One region of the Amycolatopsis sp. GA6-003 genome, then DNA from elsewhere that is predicted to be linked to it. Evidence: riboswitches for the same ligand, from Rfam matches in the RefSeq annotation. Region 1 holds a riboswitch; each other region holds the start of a gene.

The links. A riboswitch is a leader RNA that binds a small molecule or an ion and turns the genes downstream of it on or off. The one in region 1 is predicted to bind thiamine pyrophosphate.
Region 2: linked by a shared signal. The riboswitch ahead of thiC (phosphomethylpyrimidine synthase ThiC) and the one ahead of F9C12_RS30365 (thiamine ABC transporter substrate binding subunit) in region 1 are both predicted to bind thiamine pyrophosphate.
Region 3: linked by a shared signal. The riboswitch ahead of thiO (glycine oxidase ThiO) and the one ahead of F9C12_RS30365 (thiamine ABC transporter substrate binding subunit) in region 1 are both predicted to bind thiamine pyrophosphate.

What each region holds. Positions count from the first base shown of each region.
Region 1 is NZ_CP176499.1:6,688,951-6,696,867, forward strand. Features, by position in the region: gene F9C12_RS30350 (GlxA family transcriptional regulator) at 1-792, shown strand, start outside; gene F9C12_RS30355 (hypothetical protein) at 892-1,578, shown strand; gene F9C12_RS30360 (4a-hydroxytetrahydrobiopterin dehydratase) at 1,962-2,252, opposite strand; TPP riboswitch at 2,277-2,389, shown strand; gene F9C12_RS30365 (thiamine ABC transporter substrate binding subunit) at 2,421-3,488, shown strand; gene F9C12_RS30370 (ABC transporter permease) at 3,464-5,101, shown strand; gene F9C12_RS30375 (ABC transporter ATP-binding protein) at 5,101-6,105, shown strand; gene F9C12_RS30380 (ABC transporter permease) at 6,115-6,993, opposite strand; gene F9C12_RS30385 (ABC transporter ATP-binding protein) at 6,990-7,917, opposite strand, start outside.
Region 2 is NZ_CP176499.1:6,078,530-6,086,446, forward strand. Features, by position in the region: gene thiD (bifunctional hydroxymethylpyrimidine kinase/phosphomethylpyrimidine kinase) at 1-810, opposite strand, end outside; gene F9C12_RS27570 (hypothetical protein) at 908-1,111, opposite strand; gene thiD (bifunctional hydroxymethylpyrimidine kinase/phosphomethylpyrimidine kinase) at 1,108-1,941, opposite strand; gene thiC (phosphomethylpyrimidine synthase ThiC) at 1,938-3,581, opposite strand; TPP riboswitch at 3,575-3,707, opposite strand; gene F9C12_RS27585 (peptide deformylase) at 3,835-4,401, opposite strand; gene F9C12_RS27590 (DUF3263 domain-containing protein) at 4,542-4,850, shown strand; gene F9C12_RS27595 (LytR C-terminal domain-containing protein) at 4,847-5,503, shown strand; gene F9C12_RS27600 (AAA family ATPase) at 5,931-7,917, opposite strand, start outside.
Region 3 is NZ_CP176499.1:6,069,925-6,077,841, forward strand. Features, by position in the region: gene F9C12_RS27505 (MFS transporter) at 1-126, shown strand, start outside; gene F9C12_RS27510 (MarR family winged helix-turn-helix transcriptional regulator) at 139-573, opposite strand; gene F9C12_RS27515 (SDR family NAD(P)-dependent oxidoreductase) at 662-1,339, shown strand; gene F9C12_RS27520 (threonine/serine dehydratase) at 1,434-2,378, opposite strand; gene F9C12_RS27525 (hypothetical protein) at 2,534-3,325, shown strand; gene thiE (thiamine phosphate synthase) at 3,547-4,212, opposite strand; TPP riboswitch at 4,243-4,349, shown strand; gene thiO (glycine oxidase ThiO) at 4,346-5,431, shown strand; gene thiS (sulfur carrier protein ThiS) at 5,431-5,631, shown strand; gene F9C12_RS27545 (thiazole synthase) at 5,634-6,386, shown strand; gene F9C12_RS27550 (NAD(P)-dependent alcohol dehydrogenase) at 6,388-7,329, opposite strand; gene F9C12_RS27555 (TetR/AcrR family transcriptional regulator) at 7,387-7,917, shown strand, end outside.

The DNA of each region.
Region 1 (7,917 bases):
ACGTTCGCGGAGCTGTCTGGGAAGGCGATCGACACGCTGATCGTGCCGGGGGCGGTCACGACGGGGGAGAACGGGGAGATCGTCGCGCGGTGCGACGCGGCGGTGGTCGAGGAGGTCCGTCGGCTGGCTGCGCGGACGCGCCGCGTGACCTCAGTCTGCGTCGGTGCGCACATCCTCGCGGCGGCGGGACTGCTCGACGGCAAACGCGCCACGACGCACTGGTCGACCGCCCGGCAGCTCGCCGCGGAGCATCCGGAGGTGACCGTCGACGCGGACCCGATCTTCATCCGTGACGGTTCCGTGTGGACGGGCGCCGGGCTGAGCGCGTGCCTCGACCTCGCGCTGGCCCTGGTCGCCGACGATTTCGGGCCGGAACTGGCCTCGCGGGTGGCTCGGCAGCTGGTGATGTTCTTGCGCCGGCCGGGCGGGCAGAGCCAGTTCAGCGTGTCGCTGGAACCCGCGTCCGCGACTCGGCGGGTCGACGAGTTGCGGCAGTACATCGCGGCTCATCTGGCGGATCCGCTGACGGTGTCCGACCTCGCCGCGCAAGCGCACGTGACGGACCGGCAGCTCACCCGGGTGTTCAAGGCGGAGCTGGGGATGACGCCCGCCGCCTACGTCGAGCACGCGCGGGTCGAGGCGGCGAGGCATCGGCTGGAGACGACTGAGGAAACTCTGTCGAGAATTGCCAGGAACTGCGGATTCGGCACTGTTTCGACGCTTAACCGGTCTTTTCGGAGGACGTTGAAGACGACGCCGAGTGAATACCGAGAGCGGTTCCGGATCGCCTAGGCCAGCGGCGGAATATTCCTTGCGGCACAACAATTCCCCGGCTGAATAGCCGACTGGACCTTCGCTACGATCATCCCCGCATTCAGCGAGGGGGTTCGAATGGCCAAAAAGCAGCCGTCCCCGACAGCGCCGCCCTGGACCTATCGCGACGACGTGCTGAGTTACACCTGCCACCTGGCGGCCTTGCTGGCGGGCGACGCCGACCTCAGCCAGGTCGAGGAAGTGCTCGCGCCGTTTCCCGGCCGGAACGTGGCTGGCGAACGGTTCTGGGCTGCCGGATCAGTCGTGGTTTCGGACTACCGGGCGCTCGGGGACGGAAGCTGGAGCGTGTCGACGCCGTTCGTGTTCGGAACGGGGGCGGTCGGCGCCGGGCTCGTGGCCGGGTCGCTGGTGGGCGGGGCTATCGCACGATCGCGGGCACGGCAGGCGGCGGCCGCGGCCGCGGTGCCGCGCTGGGTGCCGATCGAGCAGGGCGGCATCTACCTGAGCCCGCACGGCTTCCACCTCTATACGCCGCGCGTGCTCGCGTGGAGCTGGAACTCGATCACCGGCGCGACAATGGTCGCCCCGGCGGTCGCGCACGTGACGGGGGACAGCAAAAACGGCCCAGTCTCCTGGCTGATCCAGTCGGAATGGGCCGAACTGCTCTTCGTGACGTGGGCGAACGCCATGCACCCGCGGCATCCGCAGCTCGTCACCGGGCAGTGGCTGCCGCCGGGCTGGGTCGAGCACGCTCAGCGGCATCAGCGGGTCCCGGCTTTGCCGCCCGCGGGTCCGGTGACCTGACTCACGCGGGCAGCGCTCAGCCGAGGAGGCCGAGCACCACCATCGACAGGAGCACGACGGCGGTCGAGAACACCGCGACCCACGTGCGCTGCGCGGCGGTGAGCTGGGCGGATGTGCTGTTCATGGCGGGTCCTAGCGGGGCGAGTGCCGACGATTCCGCTGGGATAGCGCCTTGATCTAGCTCACTGTTACCGCCTGTGATCAAGGTCACGCCGAGTGCGCGCGGTGTGCCACAGCACGCCGCCCGCGGCGGCCACCATCAGGGCGAACGAACCCATTCCCACCACGACTGCCTGAACCATGCTGACCTCCTTCTCGTCGTCTGTCCGGAAGACGCGCGAAGGGGCCGCTCATGGTGCCAGGGTTGCCGACATCACACCTGGTCAGCGGGCCGCCAGCACCTCGTCGATCCGGCGGGCCAGCGCGAAGTCGGCTTCGGTCAGCCCGCCGAGGGAGTGGGTGCTGAGGCGGAACGTGAGGGTGCGCCAGCGGATGTCGATGTCGGGGTGGTGGCCGGCTTCCTCGGCGAGTTCGGCCACCCGGTCCACCACTTCGATCGCCGCCGGGAAGGACGGGAGTTCGGCGGTGCGCACGATGGTCGCCGCGTCGCGCTGCCACTCCGGGACGGTGCCGAGGGCCTGCTCCACTGCCGAGTCGTTCAATAGTTGCGTCATCGCTCCATGGTGTCGGCTACGCTGCGGCATTGCCACGGGAGTCCGGTACGCCGGGCTGAGAGGCGGGTCCGACAGCCCGCGACCGTTCGCACCTGGATCCGGATCATGCCGGCGTAGGGAGGCCGTATCGCTCTCCCTCATCCGGCGCAGTGCAGGAGGGGAAGAATGATGTCGCGGACCGTCCGCACGGTGGCAGGCCTTGCCGGGGTTTCGATGCTCGCCAGCGCTTGCTCGCTGTCCGGCGGCGACTCCGGCGGGTCGTCCGCGAGCTCGGACCAGAAGACGCCGACCGTCACGCTGGTCACGCACGATTCGTTCGCCGCGCCGCAGGACGTGCTCGATGCCTTCCAGCGCCAGTCCGGGATCAAGCTCAAGATCCTCAAGTCCGGCGACGCCGGCGCGCTCACCAACAAGCTCGTGCTCACCAAGGGCAACCCGATCGGCGACGTCGCGTACGGGGTCGACAACACCTTCGCCTCGCGCGCGCTCAGCGAGGGCGTCTTCCAGCCCTACACCAGCCCGGAGGCCGACCGCGGCCCGCAGCGTTACTCCGTCGACCCGCAGCACCGGCTGGCCGCGGTCGACCTCGGCGACGTCTGCGTGAACATCGACCCGGCCTACTTCGCGAGCAAGGGCCTCCCGGAGCCGAAGAGCTACGACGACCTCGCCGATCCCAAGTACAAGGACCTGACCGTCGCGGAGAGCCCGGCCACCGCGTCGCCGGGGCTGGCCTTCCTGCTCGGCACGGTCGCGAAGTACGGCGAGGACGGCTGGAAGGGCTACTGGCAGAAGCTGAAGGACAACGGCCTCAAGACCGTCAGCGGCTGGGAGGAGGCCTACACCAAGGACTTCTCCGGCTCGTCGGGCAAGGGCCCGCGGCCGATCGTCGTGTCCTACGCCTCGTCGCCGGCCGCGGAGGTCGGCGAGGACGGCAAGCCGCGCACCAAGGCGCTGCTCGACACCTGCTTCCGCCAGGTCGAGTACGCGGGCGTGCTCACCAACGGCAAGCAGGTCCCGCAGGCGCAGAAGGTCGTCGACTTCCTGTTGTCGCAGCAGTTCCAGACGACGGTCGCGGCGAACATGTACGTCTACCCGGCGCGCCAGGGCGTCGAACTGCCCGCCGGCTGGGCCACCGCGGCTCCGCTGCCGCAGGCTCCGGCCACCATGCCCGCGGACAAGGTGCAGGCCGGCCGGGAGAAGTGGATCGGGGAATGGCGCTCGCTCATGGGCGCGTGATCCCCGCGCGCACCATCGGGCTCACGCTGCTCGGCCTGCTGCCGGTCGCGTTCCTGGTGGTGTTCTTCGCCTGGCCGGTCGTCGCGATCGTCGGCCGGGGGTTCTCCGCGGGCGGCGTCGACACCGTGCTCGGCGACCCGCGGACGTGGCGGCTCGCCGGGTTCACGCTGGCCAGCGCGGCCGCGTCGACCGTCGTCGCGGTGCTCGCCGGGCTGCCGGTGGCGTACCTCCTGGCGCGGGTCCGGCTGCCGGGCGTCGGCTTGGCGCGCACGATCGTGCTGGTCCCGTTCGTGCTGCCGACGGTCGTCGTCGGACTGGCGTTCCGGGCGCTCTGGCCGGACGGCGGCGTGCTGCCCCTCGTGCTGGCCAACGCGTTCTTCAACGTCGCGGTCGTCGCGCGCACGGTCGCCGGGCTGTGGGCGCACCTCGATCCGCGAGCGACCGAGGCCGCGCGGGCGCTCGGAGCGTCGCCGTGGCGGGCGTTTCGCTCGGTCACGCTGCCCGCGCTCGGCCCGGCTGTCGCGTCCGCCGCCGCGGTGGTGTTTCTGTTCTGCGCCACCAGTTTCGGCGTGGTGCTGATCCTCGGCGGCGGCAGCTACCGGACGCTGGAAACCGAGATTTACCTCCGGACGGTCGACCTGCTGGACCTCTCCGGTGCGGCCGCGTTGTCGTTGATCCAGTTCGCCGCCGTCGTCGCCGCGCTGGTTCTCGGGGCGATGGCGCGCCGGAAGCGGGAGAACGCGGTGAAGTTGCGGTCCGCGCAGGTCACCGCGCGTCGGCCGCGGGGCGGGGAGTGGTGGACGGTCGGTGCCGCCGTGACGGTGCTCGGTCTGCTGCTCACGCCGATCGTGTCGCTGCTCGTCGAATCGGTGTCCGGTTCGGACGGGTGGAGTCTCGCTGGGTATCGGGCGCTGAATACCGTCGGGCAGAACGGCGCGCTGCAGGTGTCCGGCTGGATCGCGGCGCAGAATTCCCTCGCCGCGGCCACGGATGCGACGTTGCTGGCGATGGCCGTCGGCCTGGTCGCGAGCGTCGTGCTGGTCGCGCTTCGCCGTTCGCCGGGCGGGCTCGCGCGCGGGATGGGCGAGACCATGGACGTCGCGTTGATGCTGCCGTTGGGCGTCTCCGCGGTGACCGTCGGCTTCGGTTACCTCGTGACGCTCGACGCGCTGCCCGGCGACCTGCGCACGTCGCCGTTGCTCGTGCCCTTCGCCCAAGCGCTCGTGATCATGCCGCTGGTGGTGCGGATGATCTTGCCGGTGCTGCGTGCGGTCGACATCCGGTTGCGCCAGGCCGCCGCGACGCTCGGCGCGAGCCCGGCGCGGGTGTGGCGGGAGATCGACTTCCCGCTGGTCGCGCGGTCCGTGGTGGCCGCGGCGGGCTTCGGGTACGTCGTCGCGCTCGGCGAGTTCGGCGCGACCAGCTTCCTCGCCCGGCCGGACGCGCCGACGCTCCCGGTGGCCGTCGCCACGCTGATCAGCCGGCCGGGCGAGCTGAACAACCAGATGGCGTACGCCTCGTGCGCCCTGCTCATGGTGGTGACTGTGGTGGCGGTGGCGCTGATCGACCGGTTCGGCTCGGTCCGCGGCGCCAGCACGGTCGGGGAGTTCTGATGGCGCTGACGGTACGGGACCTGACTGTCCACTATGGAGTGTTCGCCGCGGTCCGCGACGCGAAGCTGGACATCGCCGACGGCGAGGTGCTCGCGTTGCTGGGCCCGTCCGGGTCGGGCAAGTCGACGCTGCTGCGCGCGATCACCGGACTGGAGCCGGTGTCGTCCGGGTCGGTGTCGTGGGACGGTGCCGATCTCGCCGCGGTGCCGGTGCACAAGCGCGAATTCGGGCTGGTGTTCCAGGACGGACAGCTCTTTCCGCACCGCGATGTCGCCGCGAACATCGCGTTCGGCCTGCGGATGCACGGGGTGCCTCGCGAACGGCACGCGGCGCGCGTCAAGGAACTGCTGAAGCTGGTCGGGCTGGAAGGTTACGAGCGGCGACGCGTGACCGAACTGTCCGGCGGGCAGGCGCAGCGCGTCGCGTTGGCTCGCGCGCTGGCTCCCGAACCGCGGTTGCTGCTGCTGGACGAGCCACTGTCCGGGTTGGACGCTGGACTGCGCGAGCAGCTGGCGATCGACCTGGCGGATCTGTTGCGGCGCAGCAAAATCACCGCGCTGCTGGTGACGCACGACCAAGAGGAAGCCTTCACGCTCGCCGATCGCGTCGCGGTGCTCGACGCCGGGGAAATCCGGCAGGAGGGCGCGGTCCGGTCGGTGTGGAACAAGCCGGTGGACGACGACGTGGCCCGCTTCCTCGGCGTCACCACGTTCCTGGACGGCACCGCGGCCGGCGGCGTGGTGCGGACTGAGCTGGGCGCCGTCGAGCTGGCAGTGGACGATGGTCCGGTTCGCCTGGGATTCCGCCCGCACGGCCTGAAAGCGGCCGACGACGGGGTGCTGGGCGAGGTGACCGCGGCGGTGCACCGGCGGGAGCATCTGCGGCTGGTCGTCCGGTGCGGAGAGTCCACTGTGGACGCGGTCGCCCCGGCCGGGGCGGACGTGCGGGCGGGCGATCCCGTCCGGCTGCGGCCGGATCCGGACGGGATCGCCGTGGTGGGCTGAACCCCCAGGTCAGCCGTCCCGGGTGACGAGGCGCGCGTAGGCCAGCGAAAGTCCGACCACGATGTAGCAGGCCGCGCGGACCGCGCCTTCGCCGATCATCGACAGCGACATCGGATCCTGCAGCACCGACGCCGGGGCCAGGGTCCAGTTCCGCGTGAGCAGGAACGGGTGCAGCCACTTCAGCGAGCTGAGGAAGCCGAGGATGGTGAAGACGATGTTCGTCGCGAGCACCGAGGCGACCACGAGCATCGGGTGCTCGGTCCAGCTCGACACCGCCAGCGCGATCGCGCCGACCGCCCACAGCTGCAGCACGATCCAGCCGCCGACGAGCAGGATCCGCAGCAGTGCCTCGCCGAGCGACAGCGTGGTGCCCGACAGCGTGAACAGCGAATCCGTGCCGTTGATGATCAATCCGGTGGCCACGCCGGTCACCGACATGGCGAGCACCGCGACCACCGACACCGTCGCGACGCCGAACGCCTTGACCGTCAGCAGCCGGCCCCGGCTGACCGGTGCGATGAGCCAGCCGCGCAGCGTGCCGTGCGCGGCCTCGCCGGCGATCGCGTCCGCGCCCGCCATCGCCGACGCGAGCGGGAGCAGCAGCGTGAGCGTCATGACCATGGCGGCGATCGGCAGCACGAACGCGTTGTTCACCGCCGACACCAGCAGCGCGGCGCCGCTGTCGTCCGGCGCGTCGCCCCCGGAGTTCTGCCCGACGAGGGTCAGGCCGATCCCGACCACGATCGGCACCAGCGCGAGCAGCCCCAGCACCGCGAGTGTGCGCGGCCTGCGGAAGATCCAGCGCAGCTCCGCGGCGACCAGGCGGAACAACGGCACCGTGTCGTGCCCGGTCCGGCTCACCGGCACCGCTACCGCAGCGGCAGTCATGACGCTTCCCCCTCGGTTTCTTCGCCGGCCGCCGATTCCCCTTCGGTCAGCCGCGCGAACAGGTCCTCCAGCCCGGTCCGCGCCCGGGTCGCCTCGTGCACCTCGACCCCCGCTTGCACGAGCACCTGCAGCACGCGCGGCGCGGGCGTCGCGGTGAGGTCGACGCGGACGCCGTCCGGGGTCAGCCGCGCCCCGATCCGGTTCTCCCGCAACGTTTCCACCGCCTGCTCGGCGTCCGGCGTACGCACCAGCAGCGCGGCGTTGCCAGATTCCAGCAGATCCGTCAGCTCGCCCTGAGCGACCACCGAGCCGGACTGCAGCACCGCCACATGCGTGCAGGTCGCTTCGACCTCGGCGAGCAGATGCGAGGAAACCACCACGGTCACGCCGTCCGAGTGCAGATCGGCGATGATGCGGCGGATCTCCCTGGTACCCGCCGGATCCAGACCGTTGGTGGGCTCGTCGAGCACGACCATCCGGCGCGGCACCAGCAGCGCGCTCGCCAGACCGAGCCGCTGCTTCATGCCGAGCGAATAGCCCTTGTACCGGCGGCGCGCGGCGGCGGACAGCCCGACCCGGTCCAGCGCGGCGTCGACCGCGCCGGGGATCGCGGCCGAAGCCAGCCGCGGTTCGGCGGCGGCGAACCGCAGCAGGTTGTCGCGTCCGGAAAGGAACGGGTGGAAGCCCGGCCCCTCGACCAGCGCGCCGACGTCCGGCAGCGCGTGCGCGGATTCCTCCGGCATCTTCCGGCCGAGCAGTTCGACCTCGCCCGCGGTCGGGCGGACGAGCCCGAGCAGCATCCGGATCGTGGTCGTCTTGCCCGAACCGTTGGGCCCGAGCATGCCGAGCACGGCGCCCTCGGGCACGTCCAGGTCCACGTGGTCCACCGCGACCGTGCCGCGGTAGACCTTGCGCAGCCCGCGG
Region 2 (7,917 bases), 610 kb from region 1:
CCAGAACGCGGAGACGGGGCCGACTTTCGCGCCCATCGGGTAGGAGTGTTCGACGGCCTGGGAGACGAACCATTTGCCGTAGCGCGCCGCCTCGACCACGGACATCCCCTTGGCCAGCCCCGCGGTCAGCGCGGACGCCATCGTGTCGCCAGCCCCGTGGGTGTGCGGCGTCTGCCAGCGCGGGCCAGGCAGTTCCACGAACGTCGAACCGTCGAAAAGCAGGTCGACGCATTCCGGGTCGGACTGCAGGTGGCCGCTCTTCACGAGCACGTACCTCGGACCCAGCTGGTGCAGCACGACGGCCGCGGTGTGCATGCCTTCGCGGTCGGTCACGGTCATGCCGGTGAGCAGCCGCACCTCGTCCAGGTTCGGGGTGAGCACGGTGGCGCGCGGCAGGAGTTCGTCGCGCAGCGCGGCGAGGCCGTTGTCGTCGAACAGCGACTGGCCGGTCATCGCCGCGGCCACCGGGTCGACCACGAACGGGATCGCGCCGTCGCGTCCGATTCCGGCCTTGTCACAGGCCGCTGCGACGGCGTGGATGATCTCCGCGGACGCGAGCATGCCGGTCTTCGCCGCGCCGACGCCCATGTCCTCCGCGACCGCCTGGATCTGCCCGGCGACGATGTGCGGCGGCAGGTCGGCGCGGTCGTGCACGCCGAGCGTGTTCTGGACGGTGACCGCGGTGACCGCGACCAGGCCGTGCACCCCGCAGGTGAGGAAGGTCCGCAGGTCCGCCTGCAGTCCGGCGGCCCCGCCGGAATCCGATCCGGCGATGGTGAGCGCGGACGGCGGGCTCGGGTTCTCAGTCATGGGCGCGTTCCGGCTTCTGGTCTGGTCCTGGCGGCTGTCGTTCCTGCACAGTCCACCACGATGGCACACCCGGTGGTCGCGCTGGTCCCTCGCGCGGCTAAAACCGCGGCGGCGGCTTCAGCACCGACATCCGGTATTGGTACACCGCTTGCGCTTCGGCGATCCCCGGCCGCGGCGTGACGCCCGACTTGCGCATCGTTTTGACCGCCGAAGCGGTGCGGTGCTCGGCGACCAGGCCGTCGACCTCGTGCTGCACCTCAAGCGGCAGTCGCGCCCACAACGCTTCCGGTGACTCGCTCATCCATCCAGTGTCGCATCGGCGAGCCGCCAGAAGGGGGAAACCGGGCCGACTCCGGCACCGAGCGGATACGCCTCCTGGACGCAGCGTTCGATGAACCGTTTCGCCTCCGCGACCGCGGTGGGCACGTCCGCGCCCTTCGCGAGCGACGAGGTGATCGCCGACGCCATGGTGTCGCCGCCGCCGTGGGTGTTTTCGGTCTCGATGCGCGGCCCGCTCAGCTCGATCACCGCCGAACCGTCGGTGAGCAGATCGACGCAATCGGCGGCGTCGTAGAGGTGCCCGCCCTTGACCAGAACCCACTGGGAACCGAACTCCAGCAACGCTTCCGCGGCTGCGTGCTGGCTTTTCGCGTCGGTGACGCGGACACCGGTCAGCAGCCGGACCTCGTCGAGGTTCGGCGTGATGAGGGTGGCGCGCGGGAACAGTTCCGTCCGGATCGCTTCCAGTGCTTCTTCACGCAACAGCGCGTGTCCGGTCATCGACGCGGCCACCGGGTCGACCACGAACGGCGTGTCCGTGGCACGTCCAATGTGGACTTCATCCAGCGTTTTCGCTACCGCCTGAATGATTTCCGCGGTGGCGAGCATGCCGGTCTTCGCCGCGTTGACGCCCATGTCCTCGGCGACCGCTTTGATCTGCGCGGTGACGACGTCGACCGGTATCTCGGAAAACCCTTGTACGCCAAGCGAATTCTGCACGGTGACCGCGGTGAGCGCGACCAGCCCGTGCACGCCGTTGGCGAAGAACGTGCGCAGGTCCGCTTGCACGCCCGCACCACCGCCGGAATCGGATCCGGCGATGGTGAGGGCGGTGCGAGGCGTGCTTGTCACTGGTTGACCACGGGCAGGTAGACCTTGTTGCCCTGCTCGGAAAACTCCGCGGACTTTTCGGCCATGCCCGCCTCGATCGCCTCCACAGAGGACAGACCGTGTTCCTCGGCGTACTTGCGCACGTCCTGGGTGATCCGCATCGAGCAGAACTTCGGCCCGCACATCGAGCAGAAATGCGCGGTCTTCGCCGGTTCCGCGGGCAGCGTCTCGTCGTGGAAGGAGCGCGCGGTGTCCGGGTCGAGCGACAGGTTGAACTGGTCGTTCCACCGGAATTCGAAGCGGGCCTTGGACAATTCGTCGTCCCAGTCCTGCGCGTACTGGTGGCCCTTGGCCAGGTCGGCGGCGTGCGCGGCGATCTTGTAGGTGATCACGCCGGTCTTCACGTCGTCGCGGTTGGGCAGGCCGAGGTGCTCCTTCGGCGTGACGTAGCACAGCATCGCCGTGCCGTACCAGCCGATCTGCGCCGCCCCGATCGCCGAGGTGATGTGGTCGTAGGCCGGAGCGATGTCCGTGGCGAGCGGGCCGAGCGTGTAGAACGGGGCCTCGCCGGTGAGCTTTTCCTCCAGCTCCACGTTTTCCTTGATCTTGTGCATCGGCACGTGGCCGGGGCCTTCGATCATCACCTGCACGTTGTGCTCGCGCGCGATGTGCGTCAGCTCGCCGAGGGTTTCCAGCTCGGCGAACTGGGCGCGGTCATTGGCGTCCGCGATCGAGCCGGGACGCAGGCCGTCGCCGAGGGAGAACGTGACGTCGTACTCGCGCAGGATCTCGCACAGCTCGGAGAAATGCGTGTACAGGAAGGATTCCTTGTGGTGCGCGAGGCACCAGGCGGCCATGATCGACCCGCCGCGGCTGACGATGCCGGTGACCCGGCGCGCGGTCAGCGGGATGTAGCGCAGCAGCACGCCGGCGTGCACCGTCATGTAGTCGACGCCCTGCTCGCACTGCTCGATCACGGTGTCGCGGTAGATTTCCCAGGTGAGCTTTTCCGGCTCCCCGTTGACCTTTTCCAGCGCCTGGTAGATCGGCACGGTGCCGACCGGGACCGGCGAATTGCGCACGATCCACTCGCGCGTTTCGTGGATCCGCTTGCCGGTGGAGAGGTCCATGATCGTGTCGGCTCCCCAGCGGGTGGCCCACACCATCTTGTCGACCTCTTCCTCCACAGAGGACCAGACGGCCGAATTTCCCATGTTGGCGTTGATCTTCACCAGGAAGTTCTTGCCGATGATCATCGGCTCGGTCTCCGGATGCTTGCGGTTGACCGGAATCACCGCGCGCCCGCGGGCGACCTCGTCCCGCACGAACTCCGGAGTACAGCGTTCACGCGCGGCGATGAACTCCATTTCCCGGGTGATCACCCCGGCTTTCGCCCAGCCGAGCTGGGTGTTGTGCTCCCGCCCGTCGGCCCAGCCGGACCGCAGCGGGTGTAGTCCATTGTGGACATCGATGTTCGCGTCCGGATCGGTGTAGGGGCCGGACGTGTCGTACACGTCGAAATGCTCCCCGTTCGACAGGTCGATCCGCCGCGCCGGAACCCGCAGCCCGGATTCGGTGCGGTGATAGACCTTCCGCGAGCCGGTGATCGGCCCGGTGGTGACGGACGGGGCGATGGCACCCTGGTTTTCCAGCGTCGTCAACGACGTTCACTCCCTACGCCGGCATTACCCGGTCAGGTTCATGCGGTCGGTGACGCCGGGTGTCCGCGAGATGGACACCAGTCACCCTCTCAGCCCGCCAAGGCGCGAGCTCCCGCGTTGCATTCGGTTGAGGTTGCTCGTCCGACGATGCCATGGCGCCTCGGGTCGGCACAACCCTCCCGCCCGTCTGGCCGAAGGACGCCGAAGGCCTCCCCGGTGATTCCGAGGAGGCCTTCGGCGAATTCGGCGCGGGTCAGGCGTCCGCGGGTTCCTTCGGCGGCAGCCAGGTCAGGCCGGGCACGCCCCACTTGTTCTTCTTGAGCATCTTCTTCGCCGCGCGCGCGTGGCGGCCGACGAGCCGGTCCAGGTAAATGAACCCGTCGAGGTGATCGGTCTCATGCTGGAGGCAGCGCGCGAAGTAGCCGGTGCCCTCGACCTCGATCGGGTTCCCCTTGACGTCGAAGCCGGTCACCTTCGCCCATTTGGCGCGTCCGGTCGGGTACGACTCGCCGGGGGCGGACAGGCAGCCCTCCCAGTCGTCGTCCGGGTCCGGCATGGTCTCCGGGATCTCGGAGGTCTCCAGCTTCGGGTTGACCACCACGCCCTTGTGCTCGACGCCCTCGTCATCCGGGCAGTCGTATACGAACACTCGCAGGTCGAGCCCGATCTGGTTGGCCGCGAGGCCCACGCCCTCGGCCGCGTACATGGTCTCGAACATGTCCTCGACGAGGGTGGCGAGCTTGTCGTCGAACTCGGTGATCTCGCGCGTGGGCTGGTGCAGCACGGGTTCGCCGGCGATGCAGATGGGGTGGACGGTCACGGACGCCGAGTTTAGTCGGACCCTTCTGGTACACCTGGATCGGACCGTGACGCGCCGTGTCGGATGCCCATGTCGAGCATGGGTTCCGTGGTTCAATGACGCCCGCGGAAAGGACTGCCGACACCGATTGCGAGGACCGCATGGACGCCGCGGAGTCGATGGCTGGGGACCAGCCGTCGCCGCCGGAAAATGTCGGTGGCCTGACCGAACGCGAACTGGACATTCTCGCGTTCGAGCGGCAGTGGTGGCGCCACGCCGGGGCGAAGGAGAACGCCATCCGGGAGCGCTTCGGACTGTCTTCCACCCGTTACTACCAGTTGTTGAACACGCTGCTGGCCAAGCCGGAGGCCGTCGCGGCCGATCCGATGCTGGTCAAGCGGCTGCGCAAAACGCGCGCCGCCCGTCAGCGCAAACGCGGGGCCCGGCGGTTGGGGATCGAGCTGTCATGAGCGTCTTCTCGGGACTGTCCCGGCCGTTGAAGGCCGCGGGGGTCGCGCTGATCGGGGTCGCGGTGGTCGCGGCCGTCATCGGCGGCGTCACCGTGCTCAACACCGGCGGGGACCAGAACGCCGGACCGAGCACGTCCGGCGAGCCCACCGCGCCCGGCGGATCGTCGTCCGCGCCATCTTCGTCGTCGGCGCCGTCGTCGCCCGCTTCGTCGTCGCCCGCTTCGTCGGTGCCGGCCTCGTCGTCCGCCGCTTCGTCGGCCCCGGCGTCGAGCCAGGCCGGACAGCCCGGCGGCCAGCCGGGGCAGCAGCCAGGACAGCCGGGCCAGGCGGGCCCGGACCAGCAGGCCTCGAACAAGTGGGTCACCCTGCGGGTCTACAACAACTCGCTGATCAAGCACCTGGCCGAACAGGCCGCCGCCGACTTCCGAGGTTCGGGCTGGAACGTCGCCGAGGTCGGCAACTACTCGCAGGGCGTCATCCCGACGACCACGGCCTACTTCCGCCCGGGCACCGACGAGGAAGCCGCCGCGAAACAGCTGGCCAAGGAGTTCGGCTTCCAGGCCCAGCCCCGGTTCGAGGGCATCCAGAACTCGAGCCCCGGGGTGATAGTGATCATCACGAAGGACTACCAACCCGGACACAAGGGCAGCTGATCCGGTTTGTGACAGCCCGCGCTACGGCGCGGGCTTTGTCATGTCTGCGGTGCCTCGGGTGTGTGGGGTGCTGGGTTGTCGGGTGGGTGGCGCTCGGCTGATCTGCGTTCGGCGCGGTGGTGGGGTGTGGTGTCCGGCTTGGTATGGCAGTGCGGGCAGTTCGGTATGGCAGCGCGAGTGGCTAGCCGTGGCAGACCAGGCGGCTCGGTATGGCAGGACGGGCAGCCCGGTATGGCAGGCGACTGGACGCAGCGGTCATGCAGCGTGGCCGGGTGATACGGCACAGCCTGGCGCGTGGTGCGGCACGGAGCACCGGCGAGCGCGGCAGCCAAGGCGAACCACCTCCCAGACTCCGCACACCACAGGAAGTCACCGTGACGCCAGCGAGCGCTGGCACCGCCGAGACCGGCACCAGCGCTCACCGACCTCACCGTTCCTGCTGCGCCTGCGCGTAAGCCTCCAACGTCGCCAGCTGTGCCGCGTCCAGTGAAGGTCGCACTGCCTCGCGGGCCTTGGCCAGGTGCGCCGCGGTCACCTCGCGGGCCTCCAGCGATTCGCGCATTGCCGTCAGTGCTGCCTCGCGGATCAGGGCGGCGCAGTCGGCGGCCGAGTAGCCCTCCAGTGCCTCCGCGGTGGCCGTGAGGTCCACATCGGACGCCAGTGGGGTGTGCTTGGCCGTCGCGGCGAGGATCGCGGCGCGGGATTCCGCGTCTGGCGGCGGGACGTAGATTCGCCGCTCCAACCGGCCGGGGCGCAGGAGGGCCGGGTCGACCAGTTCGGGCCGGTTCGTCGCGCCCAGCACGACCACCTCGCGCATCGGCTCGACGCCGTCCAGTTCGGTGAGCAGCGCGGCGACCACGCGGTCGGCCACACCCGAATCCGACGACTGGCCTCGGCGCGGGGCGAGTGCGTCGATCTCGTCGAGGAAGATCAGCGAGGGTGCCGCGTCGGCGGCGCGGCGGAAGAGGTCGCGGACCGCGCGTTCCGATTCGCCGACCCATTTGTCCAGCAGTTCCGCGCCCTTGATCGCGAACACGTTCAGCGCCCCGGTCCCGGCGAGCGCCCGGACCAGGAACGTCTTGCCGCCGCCGGGCGGGCCGTACAGCAGCACGCCGCGCGGCGGTTCGACGCCGAGCCGGGCGAACGAGTCCGGGTAGCGCAGCGGCCACAGCACGGTTTCGGTGAGCGCTTCCTTGACCGACGTCATGTTGCCGACGTCGTCCAGGGTCAGCCCGCCGGTGGCCAGATTGTCCGAAGTGGACAGCGAGATCGGCCGGACGGTGGCCAGCGCGTCGAGCAGGTCCTGCTGGGAGATCTTGGGCTCGTCGGCGTCCCGTTGGCGCAGCGCGGCCCGCAACGCCGCGTCCCGGCGCAGGGCGAGCAGGTCGGCGGCGACGAAGCCGGGGGTTCGTTCGGCAAGCACGCCCAGGTCGGCACCGGATTCGACCGGTACGTCGCGGAGCAGGATCCGCAGCAGTTCGACGCGCGTTTTCGCCTCCGGCAACGGCAGTCCCAGCTCCCGGTCGAGCAGGTCGGCGCCGCGCAGCCGCGGGTCCACCGACTCGGCTCGCGCGGTCGTGGCCACCACGGCCAGCCCGTCCCGGCGCAGTGCGGCGCGCAGTTCTTCCAGCACCACGGTGGCCACCGGCGGCGGCTGAGTGGCCGGGAGCAGCGCGTCGATGTCGTTGATCAACAGCACGCCCGGACCGTCGCCGTCCGCGGCCCGCTCGATGGCCTCGCGCAGCGAACGGTGTGCCGCATTCGGTTCCAGCACCGCGATATTCGGGGCGGTCACCGACACCACGCGCACCTTCTCCGCCGCGGCGACCGACCGCACCAGCGTCGCCTTGCCGACCCCTTCCGGTCCGGACAACAGCACGCCCAGATGCGCCGAGGTGCCCAGTTTCGCCAGCAGCTCGGGCCGGTGGAACGCCAGGTCGAACCATTCCGCCAGCTTGCGCGCCGCGCTCTCGGCTCCGACCAGATCAGCGACCGGCACCGGCTCGTCCAGGCCTTCCTCGCGGGCCTCGGTGACGACCTCTTCGACGATCTCCGCGTCGAGGTAGTCCTCGGCCGCGGTGACGGCGGTGGTGCGGACGAGCGCGGTCGCGGTGCGCGTCGGCGGTTCGCCGGTCGGCGTGCCAGTGCGGGCGCCGTCGCGCCAGCTGACCACAGTGGACGGTCCGACGACCACCACGCCGGCCGGTTCCGTCGCCGTGACGGTCAGCAGTTCGTTGGTCCAAGTCGCCCCGATCACGCGGGACAACTGCCCGCGCACCGCGGCGACGTCCGATCCCGGCGCGGGCGCGAGGTCTTGCGGCAGCAGGGAAACCGCGTCGCCGCGGGTCAGCACCTTGCCGGTGAGCGCGAGCCGCAACGTCTGCGGCGACACCGAAACCGACGCCAGCCGAGAC
Region 3 (7,917 bases), 620 kb from region 1:
GCGTTGGGAATTCACAACGGGGTGCTCGGCGCCGCGGAAACGGATGATTCGCCGCATCCGGGGGATTGCCTGCATTGCGGGGTGGAGGGGCCGCCGACGCACGTCCATCCGGGTGGGCGGCGCTGATCTTTCGGCGGACTACGCGGTGCCGCGGGAGCGGGCGACCAGCCGGGTCTCGATGCGCTGCAAGGCCGTGATCAAGGTGCCGATCTCTTCGGTATCCGCGAAGGTCCCGTCGAGCAGGGCGGACCAGGTGTCGCGCAGTCGTTGCAGGTTCTCCGCTGCCTTGGCCGTGGGGTAGAGGCGCACTCGCCGGGCGTCGGCGGGGTCGGCTTCCCGGCGTAGCAAGCCCTTGGTTTCCAGGCCCCGGACCGCCCTGCTGACGTTGCTGGAGATCATCTGCGTGGCCTCGGCCGCGGCGTTGACCGTGGTGCCCGGGTGGCGGTCGACGAATCGCATCACCGCTCCTTCCAGCGGTGTCCCCGACTCGGCGTGGGCCTCCTTGGCGGCGTTGAGGTGCCGGGCCACCGCGAGGATCAGGTCGGCTGCCTCGAAGAGCTGGTCGTCTTTCACCGGGCCAGCGTAGCCGAATACCTATCGTTTGACAGGTACCTGCTAGGCGACGTAGCTTTAGCTATCAATTGATAGCTAAGGAGCGGCCATGAAGGGCAAGAGCGCGCTGATCATCGGGGCGTCGCGGGGGCTGGGCTACGCGCTGGCCGCCGAGTTTCTCGGCCGCGGCTGGCAGGTCACCGCGACCGAGCGCACGCCGTCCGCGCTGCGCGGGCTGGACGGCCTCGCGGTGGAGACCGTGGACATCACGGTGCCCGAGCAGGTCGCGGCGCTGCGCGAAAGGCTGGCCGGATCGGCGTTCGACCTGCTGTTCGTCAACGCTGGGACCAACTACACGACCGACCCCTCGGCGACCCTCGCCGACGTGTCCACCGAGGACTTCACCAACGTCATGGTGACCAACGCGCTGAGCCCGATGCGCGTCGTCGAGACGCTGCGGGACCTGGTTCCCGAGACGGGCACCATCGGCGTGATGTCGTCGGGCCAGGGCAGCGTCGCCGACAACACGAACGGCGGGTTCGAGGTGTACCGGGCGAGCAAGTCCGCGCTGAACCAGCTCATGCGCAGTTTCGCCGCGCGGCACGCCGACGATCCGCGCACGCTGCTGCTCATGGCGCCGGGCTGGGTGAAGACGGACCTCGGCGGGCCCCGGGCGCGGCTGACTGTCGACGAGAGCATTCCCGGCGTCGCCGACACGATCGAGGCGTGGGCGGGCAAGGGCGGGCTGCACTATCTGGACCGGCAAGGCCAGACCGTCAACTGGTGAGCGGCCTCCCAAGTCGCGTTGGGCGCGCCAAACGGCCACGGCGCGGACCGTGCCGGCGGCCGGGGAGTGCCGCTGGCACCGTCCCAACGCGGGGCTAAGCGAGCAGTTCGGCCAGCATCGCCGGGTCGATGTTGCCTCCGGAGACGATCGCGACGGTGCGGCCGCCCGGAAGTTCGTCGGCGTGGTGCAGGTAGGCGGCCGGGGCGGTGGCGCCGCTGGGCTCCGTCACCAGGCGGCCTTGGCGGGCCAGCACCCGGACGGTGTCGCGGATTTCGTCCTCGGTCACCGTGATCACGCCGTCCAGGACGCGCCGCAGGTGCGCGAACGTCAGTTCGGACGGTTGCGCGCGCAGGCCGTCCGCGATGGTGCGGGCGCGGTCGGTGATGGGCCAGTCCACGAGCTCGCCCGCGGCGAGGCTGGCGGCGGTGTCGGCGGCCAGTTCCGGCTCGACGCCGTAGACCTTCGCGTTCGGGCACTTCGCCTTGATCGCGGTGCCGACCCCGGAGGCGAAGCCGCCGCCGCTGACCGGGACCAGCACGGTTTCGACGTCCGGCAGGTCCTCGGCGATCTCCAGCCCGACGGTGCCCTGCCCGGCGATGATGTCCGGGTGGTCGAACGGCGGGATCAGCGTGAGGCCGCGTTCCTCGGCGAGGGCGAGCGCCGCCGATTCCCGTTCCGCGATCGGCACCTCGCGGACCTCCGCGCCCCAGCGGAGGGTGGCTTCGACCTTCAGCCGCGGCGTCACGTCCGGCACCACGATCACCGCCGGAATCCCGAATTCGCGGGCGGCGTACGCGACTGCTTGCGCGTGGTTGCCGCTCGAATACGCGACCACTCCGCGTTCCCGTTCGGCGTCGGTGAGTGCGGCGATCGCGTTGTACGCGCCGCGGATCTTGAACGCGCCGATCGGTTGCAGGCTCTCGGGTTTCACCCAGAATTCGCCGGGAACCCAGAGCTGACGCAGCAGCGGGGTGCGCACCGCGGTGCCCTTCACCCGTCCGGCCGCGGTTTCGATGTCGGAGATCGTCACGAGGTGCATGAGGCGAGTATGTCAGGAAAGTGTGAGCTTTAGTCTATCCATTGTGGACAGTCAACGTGGCGTCCCTCACCTCGGGGCAACGAAGGGAGCACCTCACACGACTTAACCGTTGAAGAAACAGAGACCAACGGCTGGGAAACGATCAGATCGGAATCATGAGCGAGGAGCAGAAGGAAGCCAAGGAGGACAAGAAGAACCTCCGGATGACCTCGGTGCTCGCCGCGGCGCTCGCGGCGGTCACCGCCGCGTTGCTGGGTTCGACGCTGGGGGTCGCGGGCACCGTCATCGGCGCCGGGGTGGCCAGTGTGGTCAGCACCGTCGGAGGCGAGTTGTACCTGCGTTCTCTGCAACGCACTCGTGATGCTGCTCGGAAGGCTCTCGAGACGGCGGCTCGGCGCAGTCGCAGCGGGCTGTCCCCGGTGCGGGTGCCGGTCGACGCGGTACGGGAGTCGGCGACAGGGGACGCGGCGACCGTGCATGTGCCCGCTGATCTGGCGAACATGCCGACGGTTCGGCTGCGGGCTACGGAGCCGGAGCCTGCCGAGGGGCTCGGGGAGAAGCTTCGGAAGATGCGGTGGCCGTTGATCATCGGGTCGTCCGGGGTCGCGTTCGTGGTGGCGTTGGTTGTTTTGCTGGGGCTGGACTGGACTACCCAGGGGAGCGTGTCCACCGGGTTGATTCCTCGGCAGCCGGATACCAGTCAGCAGCGGGAGGATCGGCCGGATCATTCGCCCAGTACTGAGCCGCAGGTTCCTTCTGGGGGTCCGTCTCGGTCGGGGAGTGCGACGTCTTCGCCTGCTACTACGCCTAGTGCTCCGCCGTCTTCTCGGGCGACGCAGCAGACGCAGCCGCCGTCTTCGTCTTCGAAGCCGACTACTTCTTCGCAGGCGCCTAGCGGTAGTCAGACGCCTACTGCGCCTGGGGTGCCTTCTAATGCGAATGAGTAGCTCGTCGCCTGGCGGCGACATTGCTGCGGGGTTGCGTGGGGCACCCCGAAGCCAAGTGTGCTGACGGTTCGGGGGTGCTTGTCAAGGCGGGAAAGATGCCTTGACAAGCACCCCCGAACCGCAGGGAGGCTTCGTATCGGGGTGCGGGGGAGGGGCTGGGTGCCTCGCTGTTTGGGTGCAGTGGTGCGGTTTTAGGGCTGGGTGCGGCGGTTGCGGTGTGTTTACGGGAGTTGGGCTCGTAGTGCTTGTGCGGCTGCTTTGGGGTCTTCTGCTTCGGTGATTGCTCGGACTACGACGATGCGGGTGGCGCCTGCTGCCAGTACTTCGGGCAGGCGGGGTTCGTCGATACCGCCGATGGCGAACCACGGGCGGTTTGTGCCGCTTGCTGCGGTTGCGCGGACCAGGTCAAGGCCTGGGGCGGATCGTCCTGGTTTGGTGGGGGTGGGCCAGCACGGGCCGGTGCAGAAGTAGTCCACTCCTGGTTCCGTTGCGGCTGCGGTGGCTTGCTCCTCCGAATGGGTGGAGCGGCCGATCACTACCTCGTCGCCCAGGACTCGGCGGGCCAGGGGCACCGGGATGTCGTCTTGGCCCAGGTGCAGGACGTCGGCGCCGACTGCCAGCGCTACATCCGCTCGGTCGTTCACCGAGAGCAGCGCTCCGTGGCGGGCGCAGGCTTCTGCCAGGATCTCCAGCGCCGCTATTTCCTGCTTGGCCTCCAGCGGTGCGCCTCCGGTCTTGTCCCGCAGTTGCACGATGTCGACGCCGCCGGCCAGCGCGGCGTCGGCGAACTCGGCCAGGTCTCCTCGGGAGGAGCGGGCGTCGGTGCACAGGTACAGCCGGGCGGCGGCTAGCCGGGTGCGAATTTGGTCTCCGGTCAAGGCAGGCATGGCGGTGACGTTACCCGCGCGCTACGGTGTGGGGGTCCGCACGGGAGCCCGAGGCAACGGGCTGAGAGGGAGCTGCCGCTCCGACCGTGGAACCTGATCCGGGTCATGCCGGCGCAGGGAGCGTGATTCCACTGTGAACACCAGCACCACAACCGTCACTGTCGTCGGCGGCGGCGTCATCGGGCTGTCCGCGGCTTGGCGCGCGGCCGCTCGCGGATGGCGCGTCACGGTCGTCGACCCGGAACCCGTGCGCGGCGGCGCGTCCTGGCTCGCCGGCGGGATGCTCGCGCCGGTCACCGAGGCGTGGCCGGGCGAGGAAGCCGTGCTCAGCCTGGGGGAAGCGGCGCTGCGGCGCTGGCCCGGCTTCGCGAGCGACCTCGCCGCCGAAGGCACCGATCCCGGGCTCGCCGAGCACGGCACGATCGTCGTCGGGTTCGACAGGGCCGACGCCGGGCACCTCGACATCCTCGCTGGATACCTGCGTTCGCTCGGCCGCGACGTCGAGACGCTCACCGGGCGCGAGGCGAAGCGGCTCGCGCCGGGGCTCGGCGCGGTGCGCAGCGGCTTGCACGTGCCGGGCGATTTAGCCGTGGACAACCGGAAACTGCTCACTGCGCTGAGCGAAGCGGCTACGATGTGTGGGGTCGAGTTCCGGCGCGAGCGGTTGCAGAGCCTCTCCGAAGTGTCCGGTCCGGTGATCCTCGCCGCCGGCGCGTGGACCGGCCAGCTGCATCCGTTGCTGGAGCACGCCGTACGGCCGCTGAAGGGTGAGATTCTGCGGCTGCGTCCGCGTCGCGGGTGTCTGCCGCCTCCGCCGTACACGGTGCGCGCGATGGTCGAAGGACGGCCGATCTATCTGGTACCGCGAAAAGACGGCGAACTGGTCCTTGGCGCGACGCAGTACGAAGCCGGTTTCGACCAGGCTGTCACCGCGCGCGGCGTACGTGAGTTGCTGGAAGGCGCGGAGCGGATCCTGCCCGGCATCACGGAGTACGAGCTGGTGGAGGTCGCCGCCGGGCTGCGGGCCGCGAGCCGGGACGCTTTGCCGTACCTCGGCGAAGTGAGCGAAGGCGTGTACGCGGCGACAGGACACCACCGCAACGGTTTGCTGATGGCGCCCGCGACTGCGGACGCCGTGGTCGCGTGGCTGGCCGGCGAAGCCCCGCCGCCAGAGGTCGCCGCGGCGACGCCCGCCCGTCTGGAAAAGGAGCGAGTCTGATGGAGATCAAGGTCAACGGCGAATGGCGGGAATTCCCCGACGACAGCACCGTTTCCGCGGTCCTCGACGCGTTGGGAGCGGAACGCCGGGGCGTGGCCGTCGCGGTCAACGGCGAGGTCGTTCGGCGTGGCGAATGGGAAGAAGCGGTCGTGCCGAAGGGCGCGCAGCTCGAAGTGCTGACCGCGGTTCAAGGAGGGTGAGCATGGACGACCTGATCATCGGCGAGCACAAGCTGTCGTCGCGGCTGATCATCGGCACCGGTGGCGCGGCGAATCTCGAAGTGCTGGAACGAGCGCTCGTCGCGTCGGGCACCCAGCTCACCACCGTGGCGATGCGCCGCGCCGACGCCGAGGGCGGTTCGGGCGTGCTGGAGTTGTTGCGGCGCTTGGACATCGAGCTGCTGCCCAACACCGCGGGCTGCCGGACCGCGGCCGAGGCCGTGCTCACCGCCCAGCTGGCCCGCGAGGCGCTGGAAACGAACCTGGTCAAACTCGAGGTGCACGCCGACGACCGCACCCTGCTGCCCGACCCGCTGGAGACCCTCGAAGCAGCCGAACGCCTGGTGGCGGACGGGTTCACGGTGTTCGTGTACACCAACGACGACCCGGTGCTCGCCCTCCGCCTGGAGGAGGCGGGCTGCGCCGCGGTGATGCCGCTCGGCGCCCCGATCGGCACTGGGCTGGGCATCCGGAACCCGCACAACATCGAGCTGATCGTCTCGCGCGCGTCGGTGCCGATCGTGCTGGACGCGGGGATCGGCACGGCCTCGGACGCGACGCTGGCGATGGAACTCGGCTGCTCGGCGGTGCTGCTGTCGACCGCGGTCACCCGCGCGGCGGATCCGGAGCGGATGGCGCTGGCGATGCGAAGCGCGGTGGAAGCCGGGTACCTGGCGCGGGGTGCGGGGCGGGTACCGCAGCGGTTCTGGGCGCAGGCTTCGAGCCCGCCTCGCTGAGCTACGCCTCGACGACGATTTTGCCGCGCACACCGCCGTTTTCCAGCGCGCGGTGTGCTTCGGCGATGTCCGCGAACGGAAACACCCGATCCACCAGCGGCCGCACCAACCCGGCGTCGACCCACCGGCTCAGGTCAGCGAGCAGATCCGCCTTCGGGTTCCCGCTGAACGCCCGCACCCAGCGGGCAGGGCGCAGCGAGTTCGCCGCCAGGTAGCCGAGCGTGCGGGCCGGATGGGCGAGGTCGAACGCGATCGCGACCATCCGCCCGCGCGGGGTCAGCAGCCGCCGGAACGCGCCGAGGTCCCGGCCGACGGTGTCGAGAATGACGTCGAACTTCCCCAGGTCCCCCGGATCGCGGTAGTCGAGCGCGACGTCCGCGCCGAGTTCCCTTGCCAGCTCCAGGTTTTTGGCGCTGGCCAGCCCGGTCACGTGCGCGCCCATCGCTTTGCCGAGCTGGGTGGCCACGAAACCGACCCCGCCGGTCGCGCCGCGGATCAGCAGGCGTTCGCCCGGTTTGAGCCGGGCCTTGTCGCGCAGCGCGGTGATCGCGGTGGTGCCCGCCAGCAGCGACGCCGCCTGCGCGGGATCGAGCCCGGCAGGCACGTGGTCCAGCCGATCCGCGGCCATCGCGTAGTACTCGGCGGCGGTGCCCATCCGCCGCCCGACGCCCCAGACGAGATCACCGGCGGCGAACCGGCTCGTTCCGGGCGCGGCGACCTCGCCGACCAGGTCCAGGCCGACCCGCTTGGGAAAACGCTTGCCGCTGAACGGAAGCAGCTTCCCGGACCGCATGGCGAGTTCGCCGCCGTTGACCGACAGCGCGCGCACCCGGACCAGGACTTCGCCGGGGCCGGGCACCGGTGCCGGGACCTTCACCTCGTGCAGGACTTCCGGCGGTCCGTAACGGTCGTAGACGATGGCGTTCATCGAAGTGGAAGGCATGTTCCACTTCTAGCACGGAAAGTGGAAAGGGTCTTCCGATTCGCCTAAAGTGAGAGAGTGCCGGAAAAATCGACTCGGTTGCGCACCGACGCCGCCCACAATCGCGCGCAGATCCTCGAGGTCGCCGAACGCACCTTCGAGACCGAGGGCCTGGAGGTGTCGATGAGCGAGCTGGCGCGCCGTGCCGGTCTCGGCGTGGCCACTGTGTACCGGCATTTCCCGACCAAAGCCGACCTGATCGCCGAAGCCTTCGCCGAGCCGATGGCCGAATGCGCGAGCATGCTCGACGAGGCGCTCGCCGACCCCGATCCGTGGCGCGGCTTTTGCCGGGTGGTCGAGGAAGTGTGCGCGATGCAGGCGCGCAACCACGGTTTCTCCGCCGCGATCGTGACCGCGCTGCCGGATCAGGCCGCCTTCGGACAGCTGCGGGACCGGGCGTTGCGGGCGTTCGCCGAGCTGATCCGCCGGGCGCAGGAAGCCGGTGCGCTGCGCGCCGACTTCGCGGTTTCCGACCTGTCGCTGATCTTGCTGGCGAACGGCGGCCTGCGGGCGGGCGCGGGAGCCGCGGCACCGGCGGCGTCGCGTCGG